DNA from 3 places in the Brevibacterium sp. LAARM3_SD1 genome. Region 3 is predicted to be linked to each of the others. Evidence: predicted binding sites of a transcription regulator. Region 3 holds the regulator's gene; each other region holds the start of a gene.
What was found. Region 3 encodes HrcA, which represses chaperone genes, less so after heat shock. Its sites were predicted from a motif close to TTNGCACTCGNNNNNNNCGAGTGCNAA; they were not measured.
Positions count from the first base shown of each region.

Region 1: a site for HrcA is predicted at 2,378-2,404, ahead of groL (chaperonin GroEL). Genes of this name have one in related genera too.
Region 2: a site for HrcA is predicted at 3,830-3,856, ahead of groES (co-chaperone GroES). Genes of this name have one in related genera too.

Region 1 covers NZ_JBNFOL010000043.1:12,930-18,958, reverse strand. The annotation lists gene AC2W7L_RS17115 (aldehyde dehydrogenase family protein) at 1-110, shown strand, start outside; gene AC2W7L_RS17110 (DUF3263 domain-containing protein) at 347-613, shown strand; gene AC2W7L_RS17105 (LytR C-terminal domain-containing protein) at 616-1,176, shown strand; gene AC2W7L_RS17100 (cold-shock protein) at 1,578-1,781, shown strand; gene groL (chaperonin GroEL) at 2,561-4,204, shown strand; gene AC2W7L_RS17090 (nuclear transport factor 2-like protein) at 4,380-4,763, shown strand; gene AC2W7L_RS17085 (DUF1707 SHOCT-like domain-containing protein) at 4,711-5,565, opposite strand; gene AC2W7L_RS17080 (TSUP family transporter) at 5,642-6,029, shown strand, end outside.
Region 2 covers NZ_JBNFOL010000023.1:23,430-29,458, forward strand. The annotation lists gene metG (methionine--tRNA ligase) at 1-1,086, shown strand, start outside; gene AC2W7L_RS12900 (TatD family hydrolase) at 1,086-2,057, shown strand; gene AC2W7L_RS12905 (ubiquitin-like domain-containing protein) at 2,391-3,620, shown strand; gene groES (co-chaperone GroES) at 4,010-4,303, shown strand; gene groL (chaperonin GroEL) at 4,340-5,932, shown strand.
Region 3 covers NZ_JBNFOL010000019.1:59,032-65,060, reverse strand. The annotation lists gene AC2W7L_RS11795 (DUF4870 domain-containing protein) at 1-442, opposite strand, end outside; gene AC2W7L_RS11790 (DUF3097 family protein) at 594-1,457, opposite strand; gene hrcA (heat-inducible transcriptional repressor HrcA) at 1,619-2,656, shown strand; gene dnaJ (molecular chaperone DnaJ) at 2,784-3,899, shown strand; gene AC2W7L_RS11775 (16S rRNA (uracil(1498)-N(3))-methyltransferase) at 3,896-4,657, shown strand; gene AC2W7L_RS11770 (PhoH family protein) at 5,120-5,791, shown strand; gene ybeY (rRNA maturation RNase YbeY) at 5,788-6,029, shown strand, end outside.

The DNA of each region.
Region 1 (6,029 bases), on a different contig from region 3:
GCCAGTCCTACGGCGGCATGAAGACCTCAGGCTTCGGGCGAGAGGCATCGCTGGAAGGCATGCTCGAAGGGTTCACCCAGATCAAGCAGGTCAACATCCGCATCCGCTGATCCGATCCGCGAGGTCGGGTCACTCGGTTCGCCGAGGCGGCCCCACCTCGGCGATATTCGTTCCCTTCACCCCGTCGACACGGCCACCGAATCAGTGCCGCGCGGCGGGGTGAGGCGGTTGGTTGGGGAGGATCGGGGAGCGACCTCACATCCGCAGCGGCGCGCCGGAAATTTCGGTACCGCCGATCGGGCGATAATATAGAAGCACAGATACCTCTCGAAGGAGCACAACCTCTATGCCGCCGAATGACGACACCTCAGAACTGAGCGAGCTCGAGGTGGCCGTTTTGGAGTTCGAGCGGCGGTGGTGGAAGTACGGAGGCGCCAAGGACCACGCGATCCGTGAGCGCTTCGACATGTCGGCCACCAGCTACTTCCAGATCCTCAACTCGCTTCTTGACAACCCTGCAGCTCTGGCCAGCGATCCCATGCTGGTCAAGCGCCTTCGCCGAATCCGCAGCACGCGGCAGAGCGAGCGCGCCCAAGCCCGCGTCTCGAGGTAGACATGACCGACGAATTCGACGAGATCGAGCCCGGCCGGCGCAGCGGTGCCCATCGACAGGAATCCGCGGCATCGTCGAACATCGGTGCCATCTCACTGGTCATCATTCTCGCGCTGGTCGCGGTCCTGCTGGTCGTGGCCGCCATCAACATCATCTTCTCCTCGATGGGCAACCCCGAATCGAAGATCGCCGATCCGCCGGCCTCCGAATCGGCATCGGCCGAACCCTCGCCGAGTGAGAGCGAAGTCAGCGTCGCCGACGACTCGATCACCGTCGACGTTCTCAACGGCTCGGGAGTCTCCGGCGCTGCGAAGAAGTTCTCTGAAGCTGTCGAAGAGAAGGGCTGGAAGCTCGGCCAGGTCGGCAACTACTCGACGGACCTCTCCGACTCGACCGTGTACTACGACGGCGAAGAGAACGCTTCGCAGGCGAAGCTCGTCGCCAAGTCACTGGGAGTCTCGGCCACGGAAGCCTCTTCCGACTTCGAAGCCGACATCACCGTCGTCATCTGTTCGGACATCGCCGATCGCGGGCCGGAGTCGAGTGACGGCGGTTCGGACTGATCCGCAGCGATTCGGTCGTGCCGCAGTGCGATTGAGTCGGGGGATCGGTTCGGTTGCGGTCGGGATCTTCGACGGCGGGCATCCTCGGCGAATTTCTGACCGAACGGTCTGATTTGATTCGCAGCGATCCCCGCTGTGAACAGGGCAGAAACCCTTAGATAACGAATCTATAACAGTGCTGGACCGCTCTAGTCGGGGTGCGCGCCTGCGGTAGAGTTGCAACAGCTAGGCAAGCACAGCACCTTGTGTTCTATTCGTGCTTCACCGAGATAGTTCTCTAGAGGTCAATGAGAGAAGTCGCGGGGTCAGTTGAGTTTTACTAGCTTCCGTATCTCGGGTGAGGTCATCTGATCGCGGCCGAGATGCGGGATTTCAATGGCACTGCACTGTATGGAGAAGTAATGGCACAAGGTACCGTCAAGTGGTTCAACGCTGAAAAGGGCTATGGATTCATCACCCTCGAAGGCGACAACCAGGACGTGTTCGTTCACTGGAGCGCAATCCAGATGGACGGCTACCGCTCTCTCGAAGAGGGCCAGCAGGTTCAGTTCGAAGTTGGAGAAGGACAAAAGGGTCCTCAGGCGGAGTCCGTCACCCTCCTCTGAGACTGGCTGCTGTCAGCACAGTTTTCTGATCCGCTGCGGCGGGTCGTCGGAATGGCCTTCGGGCGACCGGCACCAACCGCACGGGGAAAGCGCCGAGCAGGCAACTGCTCGGCGCTTTTCAGTGCCTGCGTGGTCGCAGCAACCCGCGTTTTGGTGCACATTGTTTCGAGCTGCACACGTTCTTCTGTGTGTCTTTCAGAACGAGGTGCACCAAAAGTTGAAGATTTGGTGCTGAGAGGGTGCGGGCTCACTCGAGCTGCGCCCGTAGGTACGAACTTCGAATCGGCCCAGTTTGAGTTGAATAGCACGTGTTTGAAACAGGGCTGTTCACCCTAAACCGTGCCGATTGCGACCGCGACGTGGGTGTTTGACTGTGCCACTTCGCCCGCGCGTTGATTCCGGCGTCTGTCGACCCGCACGCGGCCGTCGCAAGTGGGCCTGCTCCGGCCCGCTCGAACCTGCGAGCGTCAACTGACCCGGCGTGCTTCACCGTCGGCAGACGTTTCGCGCTGGGCCGAACTGCCCCTGCGCCGTGACCGTGCGGCGAGAAATCGCGGAACGCGGCCCTCCGCACCCGTCATGGCGGGCCACAAATATTTGCACTCGCATGGGGAGAGTGCTAAATCTAGTACTGGTGAAAACCGATGGGTTCCCACCAGTCGTCTCGAGAGCGTGGTCCATATGTGGAATGGAACATGCGGACACACTCTCTGCCGTCGCGGGCGTTGATGACTGCTCTGGAATCCCACTCCACTCCATCAGGGAGGATCTAAGCCACTATGGCAAAGATGATTGCATTCGACGAAGAAGCTCGTCGAGGACTCGAAGCTGGCCTCAACCAGCTTGCGGACGCGGTCAAGGTGACCCTTGGACCCCGCGGTCGCAATGTCGTGCTCGAAAAGCAGTGGGGCGCACCGACCATCACCAACGATGGCGTCTCCATTGCCAAGGAGATCGAACTCGAGGACCCCTACGAGAAGATCGGCGCCGAGCTCGTCAAGGAAGTCGCCAAGAAGACTGACGACGTCGCAGGCGACGGAACCACCACCGCTACCGTGCTCGCACAGGCTCTCGTCCGCGAAGGCCTGCGCAACGTGGCAGCCGGTGCTGATCCGCTCAGCCTCAAGCGCGGCATCGAGAAGGCCGTTGAGGCCGTCACGAACGTCCTGCTGAAAAACGCCATCGACATCGAGACCAAGGAACAGATCGCCGCTACCGCTGGCATCTCCGCCGGAGATCCCGCGATCGGTGAACTGATCGCCGAGGCCATCGACAAGGTCGGCAAGGAAGGCGTCGTCACCGTCGAGGAGTCCAACACCTTCGGACTCGAGCTCGAACTGACCGAGGGTATGCGCTTCGACAAGGGCTACATCTCCGGTTACTTCGTCACCGACACCGATCGTCAGGAAGCTGTCCTTGAGGATCCCTACATCCTCATCGTCAACTCCAAGATCTCGAACGTGAAGGACCTGCTGCCCGTCCTCGAGAAGGTCCAGCAGTCCAACAAGCCGCTGTTCATCATCGCCGAAGACGTCGAGGGCGAAGCCCTGGCCGTCCTGGTGCTGAACAAGCTCAAGGGCACCTTCAAGTCCGTGGCTGTCAAGGCTCCGGGCTTCGGTGACCGTCGCAAGGCTCAGCTCGCCGACATCGCCATCCTCACCGGTGGCCAGGTCGTGTCCGAGGAAGTCGGGCTCAAGCTCGACAGCGTGACCACCGACCTGCTGGGCACCGCCCGCAAGGTCGTCATCACCAAGGACGAGACCACCATCGTCGAGGGCGCGGGAGACGCCGAGGAGATCGCCGGACGGGTCGCTCAGATCCGTGCCGAGATCGAGAACTCGGACTCCGACTACGACCGTGAGAAGCTGCAGGAACGTCTGGCCAAGCTGGCCGGCGGTGTTGCAGTCATCAAGGCAGGAGCCGCCACCGAGGTTGAGCTCAAGGAAACCAAGCACCGCATCGAAGATGCCGTACGCAACGCCAAGGCTGCTGTGGAAGAGGGAATCGTCGCCGGTGGCGGCGTCTCGCTCATCCAGGCGGGCAAGGCCGCATTCGCCGACCTCGCACTCGAGGGAGACGAGGCCACCGGTGCCAACATCGTCAAGGTTGCCATCGAAGCCCCGCTGAAGCAGATCGCCACGAACGCCGGCCTCGAAGCCGGTGTGGTTGCCGACAAGGTCGCCAACCTCGAAGCCGGATTCGGTCTCAACGCCGCAACCGGTGAGTACGAGGACCTGCTGGCCGCCGGCATCAACGACCCGGTCAAGGTGACCCGCTCTGCTCTGCAGAACGCCGCCTCGATCGCCGGTCTGTTCCTCACCACCGAGTCGGTCGTCGCCGACAAGCCCGAAAAGGCCGCCGCAGGTGCAGACGCAGCTGCCGGCATGGACGGCATGGGTGGAATGGGCGGCATGGGCTTCTGATAGCCCCCGCTCGTCCGATCGGCCGTGCCGGTGCCCGCAGGGTGCCGGCACGGCCGTTTTCATGCCCGACAGTCCGGGGCAGCCGTATCCGATTCTTCTTCCAGAAGCACCCACCTTCGCCGAGGAGACCCACCGACCCGTTGTCCCGCCGCCTCCGCCCGCCTAGGCTGACGGTATGACTTTCACCGGCACCGATGCTTGCGGAAACAGTCCGAAGAACGTCTTCGTCGCGACGTTCGAAGAGAATCTCTTCAACGGGGACAAAGAGGCCCTCGCCGAGGTGATCGCCGACGACTGCGTCCTCCAGCTCGTTCACCCCTCCGACGTCGAGACCCACACCGGGCGGGAGGCCGTCGTCGAAGCGCTGCTGAAACTGTCCGCTCATTCGCCGGAGGTCGGCCACCTCGAAGCGGCGATCACTCACGGCAAGGCCGCGGCGGCGTGGGGCTACTGGCAATCCGAGGCCGACGGTGACGACCTGCGACACTTCTCGCACACCATGTGGTTCACCACTCACAAAGCCCAGGACTTCGGACAGATCCGAATCTTCCAGGTCTGAGGCTCAGCAGCACCTCCCGGACGCGGAGCGTGCCCTCAGTCCCAGGGATTGTCGCGGTTATGACGTCGGTGCGACGGCGCCGGTCCCGTTCCTCCCGGCGTGAGATCTGACCGGGCGAGTAGGGCGGGTGGGACGGATGCGGCGGCTGCAGCCCCGTACCGAAGTCGGCTTCGTAATCTCGCTCGGGAGTCTCACCCTGTTCGATTTGCCGTTGAGCCTCGGCATCGCCGAGGTGGGCCCGGGCTCGACGCGTGAGCTCCTTCTTCCGATTGCGGATGATCTCGTCCTTATGCGCGATGCGCCCCAAACCGCCGAGCAGCATAGGCACGATGACGAAGATCGGCCAGAAGAAGATGAACTGGCCAGACGCGACCGACGAGAACGCCCAGATCGCCAGCACGATCCCGACCGGGCCCGCGACTGCGCCGAGCAACGACCGGCGCACCCGATCCTTGTAGTACTTCTGCGCCGCGGCATCGATCTGCTCCGGCGTGATCGGCACCCGATCCTCCTCGAGGCGGGCCAACGCCTGTGCGCGCCCCGCATCATCGAGCTGGCTGGGTTCGGTCTCTGCAGGATCAGTGAGGACGAGGTCCTCGATCAGTACTGGGACTTCACCGAGCGTTTTGATCTTCGCGGCAGCCTCGGTGCGTTCATCGAACTCCTCCACGTCGAGCTGACCGAGGGCGTAAGCCTCCGAGAGGACATCACTGACGACCGCGCGATCGGCATCAGAGGCCCGGACCTGCCCATACGAGCGCGGATCTGCGCTGAACCGCGACCAGAGGGGACTGGCGTTCATGGTGAATACTCTAACCCCGCCGTCAGCGGTGAGACTGAGGATCAGCCGGGAATCGGACTCGACTAAACTCGGCCGGGTGGAACCCGTCGTCGTGCTCATCCTCTTCGCAGTGTTCCTCGGTGCATTGTCCCAACGCGTCACCGGGATGGGATTCGGCCTGGTCAGCGGCCCCTTCCTCGTCCTCCTCCTCGACCCGTTCAGCGGAGTCATCCTCGTCAACATCTGCGGAATCGTCGCCTCATTCTCCGTCTTCGTCCGCACCTTCGCCGAGGTGGAATGGCCGCCGTTCCGACATCTTGCCTTGGGTGCCGTGATCGGCACAATTCCCGGAGCGCTGCTCTCGTCGGCGCTGCCCACCGCACCGCTGCAGATCCTCATCGGCGTCCTCATCGTCGTCTCCCTCATCAGCTCACTGACCTTGGGGAAGCTGGGGCGGACGATCCCCGCGAACCTCGGCACACGGC
Region 2 (6,029 bases), on a different contig from region 3:
GACTGGGGTGTGCCGGTGCCCGGCAACGACAAGCACGTGATGTATGTGTGGATCGACGCCCTGACGAACTACATCACCGCCGCCGGATTCCCGGACGACGAGGAGAAGTTCGCGAAGTGGTGGCCCGCCGACGTCCACATCATCGGCAAGGACATCATCCGCTTCCACAGCGTCTACTGGCCCGCGTTCCTCATGAGCGCCGGCATCGAGCTGCCGGGGCGCGTCCATGCCCATGGCTTCCTCTTCAACTCCGGTGAGAAGATGTCGAAGTCCGTCGGCAACGTCGTCGACCCCCTCGACCTCGTCGACGCCTTCGGACTGGACACCCTGCGCTTCTTCCTCTTCCGCGAGTTCTCCTACGGCCACGACGGCTCGTACACGAAGGACTCGATCATCACCCGTAAGAACTCCGACCTCGCCAACGAGTACGGCAACCTCGCCCAGCGGTCGCTGTCGATGATCCAGAAGAACTGCGACGCCCAGGTTCCGCAGCCGGGCGAGCTCACCGAGGCGGACGAGAAGCTCCTCGCCCTCGCCCGTGCCGTACCCGACACCGCCCGTCGCCACGTCGACACCCAGGCCCTCCACCTCTATGTCGAGGCCTGCTGGAAGGTGCTTTCGGAGGCAAACCGCTACTTCTCCGCTCAGGAGCCGTGGAAGCTGAAGAAGACCGATCCGGTTCGCATGGCCACCGTGCTGTGGGTGACGATCGAGGTCGTGCGCATCATCTCCATCCTCATCCAGCCGGTCATGCCCGAATCCGCGGGCAAGATCCTCGACCTCCTCGGTGTGCCCGCGGGCGTCGGTGAGGCCGGTGCGAAGGTCCTGCCGACCGCCGTCGATTCCGGCTCCGGCGCCGAGGCGATGGGAGCCGTGTCCGCGAGTGCGTCCATCGGCGTCGCCGCCGGTGCCGCCTACGCTTCGGCCGCCCTGGCACCGAATGTCGCCGAGGCCGCTGCCGATGGAATCGCCGCCGCCGAGGCGGATCCCCGGTCGTTCGCGGCCGTCGAGTCCCCGCTCGAGCCGGGCACACCCCTGCCGAAGCCCGAACCCGTGTTCCCGAAGTTCGTGGAGGAGACCGAATAATGGCCTCGCGCGCCGCCGGAACCTATCCACCGGTGCCCGAACCGCTCGCTCACCCCATCGTCGACACCCACACCCACCTGGACATCTGCACGGGTGTTCGGCTGCCGCTGGGTGCCGGCGAACCCGAACCCGAGGTCACCCCGGATGAGGACGAAGAGTTCCCGTCGCTGGATTTCTTCCATGACACCGCCGCCGAGGCTGGGGTTCGTCGCATCGTCCAGATCGGCTGCGACCTTCCGGCAGCCCGGTGGACGACCGCGCTCGTGGCGTCGCAGTATTCAGGTTCTCCCGCGGAGGCGGCCGACCGCCGGACCGTGCCCACTCCTCCTGCCGAGGGCCGGACGTGGATGATCGGCGGAGCCGCCCTGCATCCGAACGAGGCACCGCGGCTGGCCGAACGTGGCCTGCTCGACGATGCGCTGACCGAGATCGAATCACTCGTGAGCTCGCACGATCGCATGCGCGTGGTGGGGGAGACCGGTCTCGACTACTTCCGCACGGCAGAGGAGGGCGTCGCCGAACAGCAGCGCTCCTTCCGGGCCCATATCGAGATCGCCAAGCGCACCGGACGTGCCTTGCAGATCCACGATCGGGAGGCACACGCCGATGTGCTGCGCATCCTCAAAGAGGAAGGCGCTCCCGAGGTCACGATCTTCCACTGCTACTCCGGTGATGAAGCGATGGCTCGCGAATGCGCTGCCGAGGGCTATTACATGTCCTTCGCCGGCAACCTCACGTTCAAGAACGCCGACGAGCTGCGTCGCGCCGCGGCGGCCGCTCCGCTGGAGCTGCTGCTGACGGAGACCGACGCGCCTTTCCTCACCCCGCATCCGCACCGCGGGAAGCCGGGAGGTCCCTACCTCACCGCGATCACGGCGCGGAAACTCGCCGAAGTGCGCGGGATGAGCGAAGAGGAGCTGTGCGCGGCAGTGTGGAACAACGCGGAGCGAGCCCTCGGCAGCTGGGACTGAGCCGGACCCGGGGGAAGCGGGAACTGGACCTCGGCGCGCGCGGGGTCGGGACTGGGACCCAACCCGCGGCAAGCGTGAACCGGCACCCGGCTGGATGTCGCACAGTCGCACCTGGGCCGGACTCCTCCCCGCGTTCTGTGAGCGGGATAACGCGACGTGGGGCCGCCTCGGCGAGGAAATATCACGATTGGGAACGCCCCGAAAACACGGGGAACTCCAGGTCAGACACGCCCTCAGGAAACTCACACCGTTACATTTCCGTGATATTTTGCGAACCTTGTAACGAATCGGTTACAGTGAACAGGTCGATAAACTCTGCTCAGGGATATTTTTGTGATTGATTTTCTGAAGAACCGCAAGGTTCAGATCGCTGCACAGGCGGTCGTGATCACCGGACTCGTCGGTGGCACGGGCGCAGTTGTGACCATGAACAAGCCTGTGACCTTGGAGGTCAACGGACAGGCGGAAGAGATCCGGACCTTCGGTGGAACGGTCGGGGACATCCTCGACAGCCACGAAATCGATGTCGATAAGCGCGACCAGGTCAAGCCCGGCGTGGGCACCAAGGTCGACCGTGACATGACGATCACCGTCAACACGGCGAAGAAGGTTGCGCTGTCCGTCGATGGCAAGGAAACGAACGAATGGACCAACGCGAACACCGTGGGTCAGGCTCTGGCCGACCTCGGTGTGGACGCGAAGGGTGCCGACCTCAACGCGAAGGCCAGCCAGCGCCTGAAGGACCAGGGCAATGACATCGAGGTGACCACCGCGAAGAACCTCACCGTCGTCGCCGACGGCAAGGACCACAAGGTCTCGGCCGCTGTGGGCACCGCGAAGGAAGCGCTCAAGGACACGGGGGTCAAACTCGACAAGGACGACTTCCTCTCCGTGCCGATGTCCGCTGAGGTCTCCGACGGCCAGGTTCTCACCGTCAACCGCGTGAAGAACGACACCGTCAAGGACAAGCAGCCCATCAAGGCTGAGGTCGAGACCAAGAAGTCCGACTCCCTCTATGAGGGCGAGACCAAGGTCGAGACCGAAGGCAAGGACGGCGAGAAGCAGGTCACCTACAAGGTCAAGACGATCAACGGCGAAGAGGTCAAGAAGGAGAAGAAGGACGAGAAGGTCCTCTCCGAACCCAAGACCAAGGTCGTCATCCAGGGCACCAAGAAGAAGGAAGAGCCGGCTGACACCGGCGGCTCCGACTCGGGCGACTCCGGCGATTCCGGTTCGGGCGACTCCGGTGACTCCGGCGGCGACTCGAGCACCGGCGGCGGCTCCGGCTCCGGAGGCGGCGACATGAGCACCGCAGAGATCAAGGCCATGCTCGGTGGACCCGGGTCGAAGTGGTACCAGATCGCCGAGTGCGAATCGAACTTCAACCCCCGTGCGGTGAACCAGTCGAACAACGCACACTTCGGTCTGTTCCAGTTCAAGCTCGCCACATGGGAGGCCATGGGCGGCAGCGGCAACCCGATCGATGCCAGCCCGCAGGAGCAGTTCGATCGCGCCAAGAAGCTGCAGGCCGAAGCCGGCTGGGGTCAGTGGGCCTGCGCCTGATCTGAGATCAGAGCCGCAGTCGCCGACTGGACGTCTGATAGGCCATGAGCTCTGGCCGCCATTGACAACAGATATCGACAACTGAGCTGAGGCGGTCAGCAAGGAGCGTGGGCCCCGAGGAGAGATCCTCGGGGCCCACGCTTTTTGATGCCTGTCGGGAGCGGGGCGGAAGCGCCAATCTGAACTTTCGCCCAGAGCATGACGAATTGCTGGCACTCAAGTTGACCGAGTGCTAAGAGCGTTCTAGAGTCGAATTAGCACTAGCACTCATTGAGTGCCAGTTTCATGAGACGGTCGAACCGCTCGGCACCCGCGACGACGAGAGGTTCATGGCAGCAGCCGCCGTCTGACTCGATGAAATAGAACCCAGCGAAGGGAGAGGGCCCGATATGTCGGTCTCCATCAAGCCACTCGAAGATCGGATTGTCATCCGTCAGGTCGAAGCAGAACAGACTACCGCCAGTGGTCTGGTCATTCCCGAAACCGCCAAGGAAAAGCCTCAGGAAGGCGAAGTTGTCGCAGTGGGCCCGGGCCGCGTTGCTGACAACGGAAACCGCGTGCCGGTCGACGTCGCCGTCGGCGACAAGGTCATCTACTCCAAGTACGGAGGCACCGAGGTCAAGTACGCAGGCGAAGAGTTCCTCGTGCTCTCGGCTCGCGACGTGCTCGCAGTCATCGGCTGAATCCCCTGAACAACAACTTCACTGACAGGAGGACGAATGCCTAAATCATTGGAATTCAACGACGAAGCCCGTCGTGCACTCGAAAAGGGCGTCAACACCCTGGCCGACACCGTCAAGGTGACTCTGGGACCCAAGGGCCGCAACGTCGTGCTCGACAAGAAGTGGGGCGCTCCCACGATCACGAACGATGGTGTGACCATCGCCCGTGAGGTCGAGGTCGACGATCCGTACGAGAACCTCGGCGCACAGCTGGCCAAGGAAGTCGCCACCAAGACCAACGACATCGCCGGTGACGGAACCACCACCGCAACCGTTCTCGCTCAGGCCTTCGTCAACGAAGGACTGCGCAACGTTGCCGCAGGTGCCGCACCCGGTCAGCTCAAGCGCGGCATCGAGACCGCCGTCGAGGCCGTCTCGCAGCAGCTGGGCACCATCGCCCGCGATGTCGCCGACTCCTCGGAGATCGCACACGTCGCCGGTCTGTCGGCTCAGTCACCTGAGATCGGCAAGCTCATCGCCGATGCCTTCGACAAGGTCGGCAAGGACGGCGTCATCACGATCGACGAGTCGCAGGCCGCGTCCGTCGAGCTCGAGATCACCGAAGGAATGCAGTTCGACAAGGGGTACCTTTCGCCGCACTTCGTGACCGACGCCGATCGCCAGGAGGCTGTGCTCTCCGACGCGCTCATCCTCATCAACCAGGGCAAGATCTCCAACATCCAGGAGCTCCTGCCCGTCCTCGAGAAGGTGCAGCAGGCCGGCAAGCCGTTGTTCATCATCGCCGAGGACATCGAGGGCGAAGCACTGTCGACGCTGGTCGTCAACAAGCTGCGCGGAATCATCAACGTCGCCGCCGTCAAGGCTCCCGGCTTCGGTGACCGCCGCAAGGCCATCCTCGAGGACCTCGCTGTCCTCACCGGTGGCCAGGTCGTCACCCCGGACATGGGCATGAAGCTCGACCAGGTCACCCTGGAAGAGCTCGGCAACGCCCGCACCATCACCGTCACCAAGGACAACACCACGATCATCGATGGTGCAGGTTCAGACGATGCTGTTGCCGGTCGCGTCGCACAGATCCGCGCCGAGGTCGAGAACACCGATTCTGACTGGGACCGCGAGAAGCTGCAGGAGCGCTTGGCCAAGCTCTCCGGCGGAGTCGCCGTCATCAAGGTCGGCGCCGCCACCGAGGTGGAGCTCAAGGAGCGCAAGCACCGCGTCGAAGACGCCGTGTCCGCTACTCGTGCTGCCATCGAAGAGGGCGTCGTCGCCGGTGGTGGATCGGCTCTGATCCACGCTGCGAAGGTCCTCGACGGCAACGACCTCGGCCTCACCGGTGACGCACTCACCGGCGCCGAGATCGTCAAGCGCGGAGTCGTCCAGCCGCTGCGCTGGATCGCCGCCAACGCCGGCCAGGACGGCTACGTCGTCATCGCCAAGGTCCAGGACCTCGAGTCCGGCCAGGGCTACAACGCCGCCAGCGACGAATACGGCGACCTCATCGGCGCCGGAATCATCGACCCCGTCAAGGTCACCCGTTCGGCACTGCGCAACGCCGCATCCATCGCCGCCCTGGTTCTCACCACCGAGACCCTGGTCGTCGAGAAGAAGGAAGAGGAGGACGAGGCCTGAGCCACTCGCTCGGACTGAGTCACCTCTGACCGCGACAGTGGCCCGGAACATCACGTTCCGGGCCACCGTCGTATTCACAGTCGTATTCACCCTCACC
Region 3 (6,029 bases):
GTGAGTGCTCGCGGACGAACGGCGATTCGTCCTTCTTCACAAGGAACATGATGAGCGGCATGAAGCCGAAGATGAGCGAGCCGAGGTGGGTCCACAATGCCGTGGTCCGGTCGGGTTCGTGGGCCATCCAGAACCGCTCGGAGCCGGGTCCGTAGGCCTGCTCAGGCAGGGAGCGGGAGTCGAACATCGCCGGGTTGTGCATCTGCGGCATACCGTAGCCCGGCTGTGCGCCGTATCCCGGCTGGCCCTCGTAGTTCGGCTGAGCGCCGTACGCCTGCTGCGAACCATACCCCGACTGCCCACCGTAGCCCGGCTGACCGCTGTGCGTCTGCGGCTGCGAATACTGCTGGCCCTGCGGCGCGTAGGGCTGCTGCGAACCGGAGGCCTGAGAATAGTTCGGCGGCATCGGTCGGCTGCCCGGCTGCTCGGGGTGGTACGACATGGGGATCCTTTCGAAGAGTGCTTGCCATTCACCCTAGCCGAGCCAGGTGTCCCGAGGATGTCGGGAAAGCCTCACTCCTGTGACAGATTCGGCACACGCCGACAGCTCCGCGTGACCATGACGCTCCACCGCGCCGCACCACCGACGACTCTCACCCGACGGTGACGAAGTCGATGAGCTCCTCGACCCGCCCCGACAGCGTCGGTTCGACGTCGGCGATGGTGCTCACCTTCCCGAGGATGCGCATCCACCCGCGGGCAACATCCCGATGGTCGGCGTGCGGCCATCCGATGCGACGCAGTATTCCCGTCTTCCAATCCTCACCGCGGGGGACGACCGGCCATTCGCGGATGCCGACGACATGGGGTTTCACCGCCTGCCAGATATCGACGTACGGGTGACCGATGATGTGGACGACATCGCGGTAGCGCGGATCGGCACGGACCGCCTCGGCGATCTTCGATTCCTTCGTCCCACTCACCAGATGGTCGGCGAGGACACCGACTCGATGGTCCCGATCCGGACCGAAGGCCTCGAGCTTGTCGGTGACATCATCGAGACCGCCCAGGGGTTCGACGACGACGCCTTCGATGCGCAGATCATCGCCCCAGATCTTCTCGACGAGTTCGGCATCGTGCTTGCCCTCGACCCAGATCCGCGACCCGCGGGCCACTCGAGCCTTCGCACCGACCACGGCGCGAGAGCCCGAAGCCGTCCGCCCGGGCTGCTGCGCCTTCTTCTTCGGCAGCTGCACATCGACGGGCCGCCCCTCGAGGAGGAAGCCGGGTCCCAGCGGAAAGGCGCGGACCTTGCCGACGCGGTCCTCGAGCTTGACGACGACACCGGCCGTGGTCTTCTCCGCGCCGACGACGGCACCGACATAGCCGCTCATCGCATCCTCGAGAACCATGCCCAGGCCGAGCTCGACCTGACGGGACTTCTTCGGACGGTGCGACGACGGCGAGGAACCGGAGAGCACATCGGGGCCATAACGATCAAAAGCATTCACGGGCACCCACCATAATCAAGGTCGGCCGCGCAGGCGCGCAGACCCGCAGGCCACCCCCAGAAATGAATTCCGGGAACGAGAAGCGTAGAATTGGCACTCAGACTCAAGGAGTGCCAAACACAGGCACGAGACCGCGATCGGCCGGCGACACGGAGAGGAGGCCCGCGATGAACGACAGCAGACGAGCACAGGTGCTGCGCGCCATCGTCGAGGACTTCGTCGCCACCAACGAACCCGTGGGATCGAAAGCCATCGTGCAGCGCCACACCCTCGGCGTCTCTCCTGCCACGATCCGCAACGACATGGCCCAGCTCGAGCATGAGGGGTACATCGCCCAACCCCACACCTCCGCAGGCCGGATTCCCACCGATCTCGGCTACCGGATGTTCGTCGACCGCATCGACGAATTCAAACCGCTGACCACCGCCGAACGTCGCGCGATCTTCCAGCTCATCGACGGCGATGTCGACCTCGACGAGATGCTCGACCGCACCGTCCGCGTCCTCTCCGGTCTCACCCGACAGGTGGCGCTCATCCAATATCCCACGGTGTCGCGGGCGCGCATCAAACACATCGAGATCGTCGGCCTCGGCCCCGGGCGGATCCTCGTCGTCCTCATCACCGACGCCGGTCAGGTCGAACAGAAGTCCGTGATCGCCCCGAGCCCGCTCGACGAAGACGCCGTCCGCGGTCTGCGCGACCAGATCAACGCCGAATTCGCCGGGCGCACACTCGCCCAGGTCTTCGGAGCGAGCCCCGCCGAGGCGGCCGCCCCTGAACCGACCGAGCCGAGCAGTCGTGACGACTCCGGTCTGACGCAGGTCAGGGCCGCTGTCGTCGACCTCGTCGCCGCCACCCGCGAAGAGCGCATCATCATGGCCGGGACCGCGAACCTCGCCCGCTCCGGAAGCGAATTCGGAGAGAAGATGGCCCCGATCCTCGAAGCTTTCGAAGAGCAGGTGGTCCTGCTCAAGCTGCTCACCTCGATGGCCGAAGACCACGAGGGGATCAGCGTGCGCATCGGGCGTGAGAATACTCACGAATCATTCAGTTCGACTTCCGTCGTCGCCGCCGAATATGGTCATGACGCGGGTTCGTCGGCCAGACTGGCAGTGCTCGGTCCGACCCGAATGGACTATCCGACGACGATTTCGGCAGTCCGTGCCGTCGCCAAATACGTGTCCTCGATCCTCGACCGAGGGTAGGGCCGCGGCAGTGACGACGACCAGGGGTGCCCGCGGACGGGCAGCACGACACCGGTGAGTACTGCGCAGTAGGGCAACCACCACCACGAACAGAGAAGACCACTACGTCAGGGAGAGAGAAGTTTCTGTGGCCGATCACTATGAAACACTCGGAGTGTCCAAAGATGCTTCCGCGGCTGAGATCAAGTCGTCGTACCGGAAGCTGGCACGAAAGTATCACCCGGACGTCAATCCCGGTCACGAAGACGAATTCAAGGCCATCTCACTGGCCTACGACGTGCTCTCCGATCCGGAGAAGCGCCGCAACTACGATATGGGCGGCGGCGAGAACGGTCAGGGCTTCCCCGCAGGCGGCGGATTCGGCGGATTCGGCGACATCTTCGAGACCTTCTTCGGCGGAGGCGGCGGACAGGCCGGAGGGCCGATCCCACGCACGCAGCGCGGAAAGGACGCCCTCGTCGGCGTCAACATCGACCTGAAGACCGCGGCGTTCGGCGGCACCGTCGACCTCGACGTGACCACTGCGGTCGTCTGCGACACCTGTTCTGGCGCCGGCACGCAGGAGGGCACCAAGATCGAGACCTGCTCGCTGTGCCACGGCGCCGGCAGCGTCCAGCGCATGACCCGGACCCTGCTGGGTCAGATGGTCACGAACCAGACCTGCAACTCCTGCCACGGCTTCGGCACCGTCATCCCGAACCCCTGCCTCAACTGCCAGGGCGACGGACGCGTGCGCAAACAGCGGACCATGAAGATCCGCATCCCCGCCGGCGTCTCCGACGGCACCCGCATCCAGCTGAGCAGCCAGGGTGAGGTCGGCCCCGGCGGCGGACCCGCCGGTGACCTCTTCGTCGAGGTCATGGTCACCCGCCACGAGGTCTTCCAGCGCGACGGCGACAACCTCCGGGCAGCGGTCTCCGTGCCGATGACCGCAGCGACCCTCGGCGCGACCATCCCGTTCGAGACTTTCGACGGCAGTCAGGACCTCACCATCGCCGCCGGCACCCAGTCCGGCACCGTCGTCAAACTCCCCGGACTCGGAGCCACCCGCCTGCGCTCGGAGACCCGCGGCGACTTGCTCATCACCGTCGACGTCCTCACCCCGGACAAGGTCGACGACGAACAGCGCGAACTGCTCGAGAAGCTCGCCGAACTGCGCGGAGAAGAGACCCCGCGCGCCCAGATCTCGACCGAGAACCGCGGAATGTTCTCCCGCATGCGTGAGAGGTTCGCCGGTCGGTGAGTCTGCCCGTCTTCCGCTCCGCCACCGCCGCCGAGGCGGTCGTCGGGTCCGCCCTCACCCTCGGTGAGGACGTGGCCGGGCACGCGGTGCGGGTGCGTCGGATCGGCCCCGGTGAGGAGATCGAAATCGTCGACGGTGAGGGCACACGTGTGCGCGGAAGCGTCACGGCCGCCTCGGCGAGCGAGGTGACGATCGACGTCACCGCGGTGACGGATGAAGACAGCACGGGCCCACGGCTCGTGCTCGTCCAAGCCCTGGCCAAGGGCGACCGGGACCTGCAGGCCATCGAAACGGCCACGGAGATCGGCGTCGACGAAGTCATCCCCTGGGCCGCCGAACGCTCGATCGCCGACTGGCCGGCGAAGAAGCGGGAGAAGATGGCCGCGAAATGGGAGAACCTCCTGGGCGCGGCCTCCCTGCAGGCCCGACGCTCGCGGTTTCCGGTGCTGTACGAACTCGTCCGCGGTGCCTCCCTGGCCAAATCCCTCGACGAGACCGACGCGGTCTTCGTCCTCCACGAGACCGCCGAGCGCAGGCTCTCCGAAGCGCTGGCGGCGCTGACCGCCGACGAGTCCTCGCCGCTGCCGGAGCGCATCGTCTTCGTCGTCGGACCCGAGGGCGGCATCAGTGATGGAGAACTCGACGCCCTGAGCGCTTGTGGAGCGACTCCGGTGCTGCTGGGACCGACGATCCTGCGCTCGTCATCGGCGGGACCCGCCGGCCTCGTCCTGGCCCAGAATTCATTGGGCCGTTGGTGAGGCATCGGACTAGGATGGAAGCACACTCAGGCGCTGCCGGAGATGGTGCGCCCACTTGCAAAGGAACATTCTGGACATCACCCCACCGAACACGAACCCCATGAACCCCACCGACTCGGACACCGCCGCCCCCGGTGACGGTGCCGCAGGCAAGGACGCCGTGACGGACACGCGCGGCGCCGAACGCGACACCGTGCGCCTGGTCATCCCGGACTCCATCGACCTCGTCGCCTTCTTCGGCCCCGGAGAATCGAACCTGCGCGCGCTGGAGAAGACCTTCGACGACCTCGACATCCATGTTCGGGCCAACCAGGTCCAGGTCACCGGCGATCCCAAGCGCGTGGAAGCCTTCGTCAGCGTCATCGGGGAACTCAAGAAGCTCCACACGGCCGGCCATCGCATCAACGAAGAGACGATCGACCGGGTCACGACGTTCTCCTCCGAAGGGGCGGCGCCTCGGCGGTGCTGGGCACGAACATCCTCTCCACCAGGGGAAAGTCGATTCGTCCGAAGACGATGGGCCAACACGACTACGTCAAGGCTATCCGCAACCACACGATCACCTTCGGCATCGGCCCGGCCGGAACCGGCAAGACGTATCTGGCGATGGCCATGGCCGTCAATGCCCTCCAGCACAAAGAGGTCTCGCGGATCATCCTCACCCGGCCGGCCGTCGAAGCCGGGGAATCACTGGGATATCTGCCGGGCACGCTCAACGACAAGATCGACCCGTATGTGCGCCCGCTCTATGACGCTCTGCACGATATGGTCGACCCCGAGTCGATCCCGCTGCTCATCGAGACCGGCACGATCGAGGTCGCTCCCTTGGCCTATATGCGCGGGCGGACCCTCAACGACGCCTTCATCATCCTCGACGAGGCCCAGAACACGACCGCCGAGCAGATGAAGATGTTCCTCACCCGACTCGGCTTCGGATCGCGCATGGTCGTCACCGGCGACATCTCCCAGATCGACCTGCCGGGCAAGACCCGCAGCGGACTCAAGGTCGTCCGCGACATCCTCGACGGGATCGACGACCTGCAGTTCTGCGAGCTGGGCAGCAAGGACGTCGTCCGGCATTCGCTGGTGACGAAGATCGTCGAAGCCTACGACCTGTGGGGGAATGCCGAATGAACACCGAGATCCTCAACGAGACCGACGCCGAGGTGGACCTGGACGAAGTCGTGGCCCTGACCGAATACTTGGGCGATGCCCTGCACATGCACCCCGGTGCAGAGCTGGCCGTGACGATGGTCGATTCGGCGGCCATGTCCGAACTCCACGTCACCTGGATGGACCTCGAAGGTCCGACCGACGTCATGTCGTTTCCCATGGATCAGCTCCACCGCGGTGAGCCGGACAAGCCGACCGA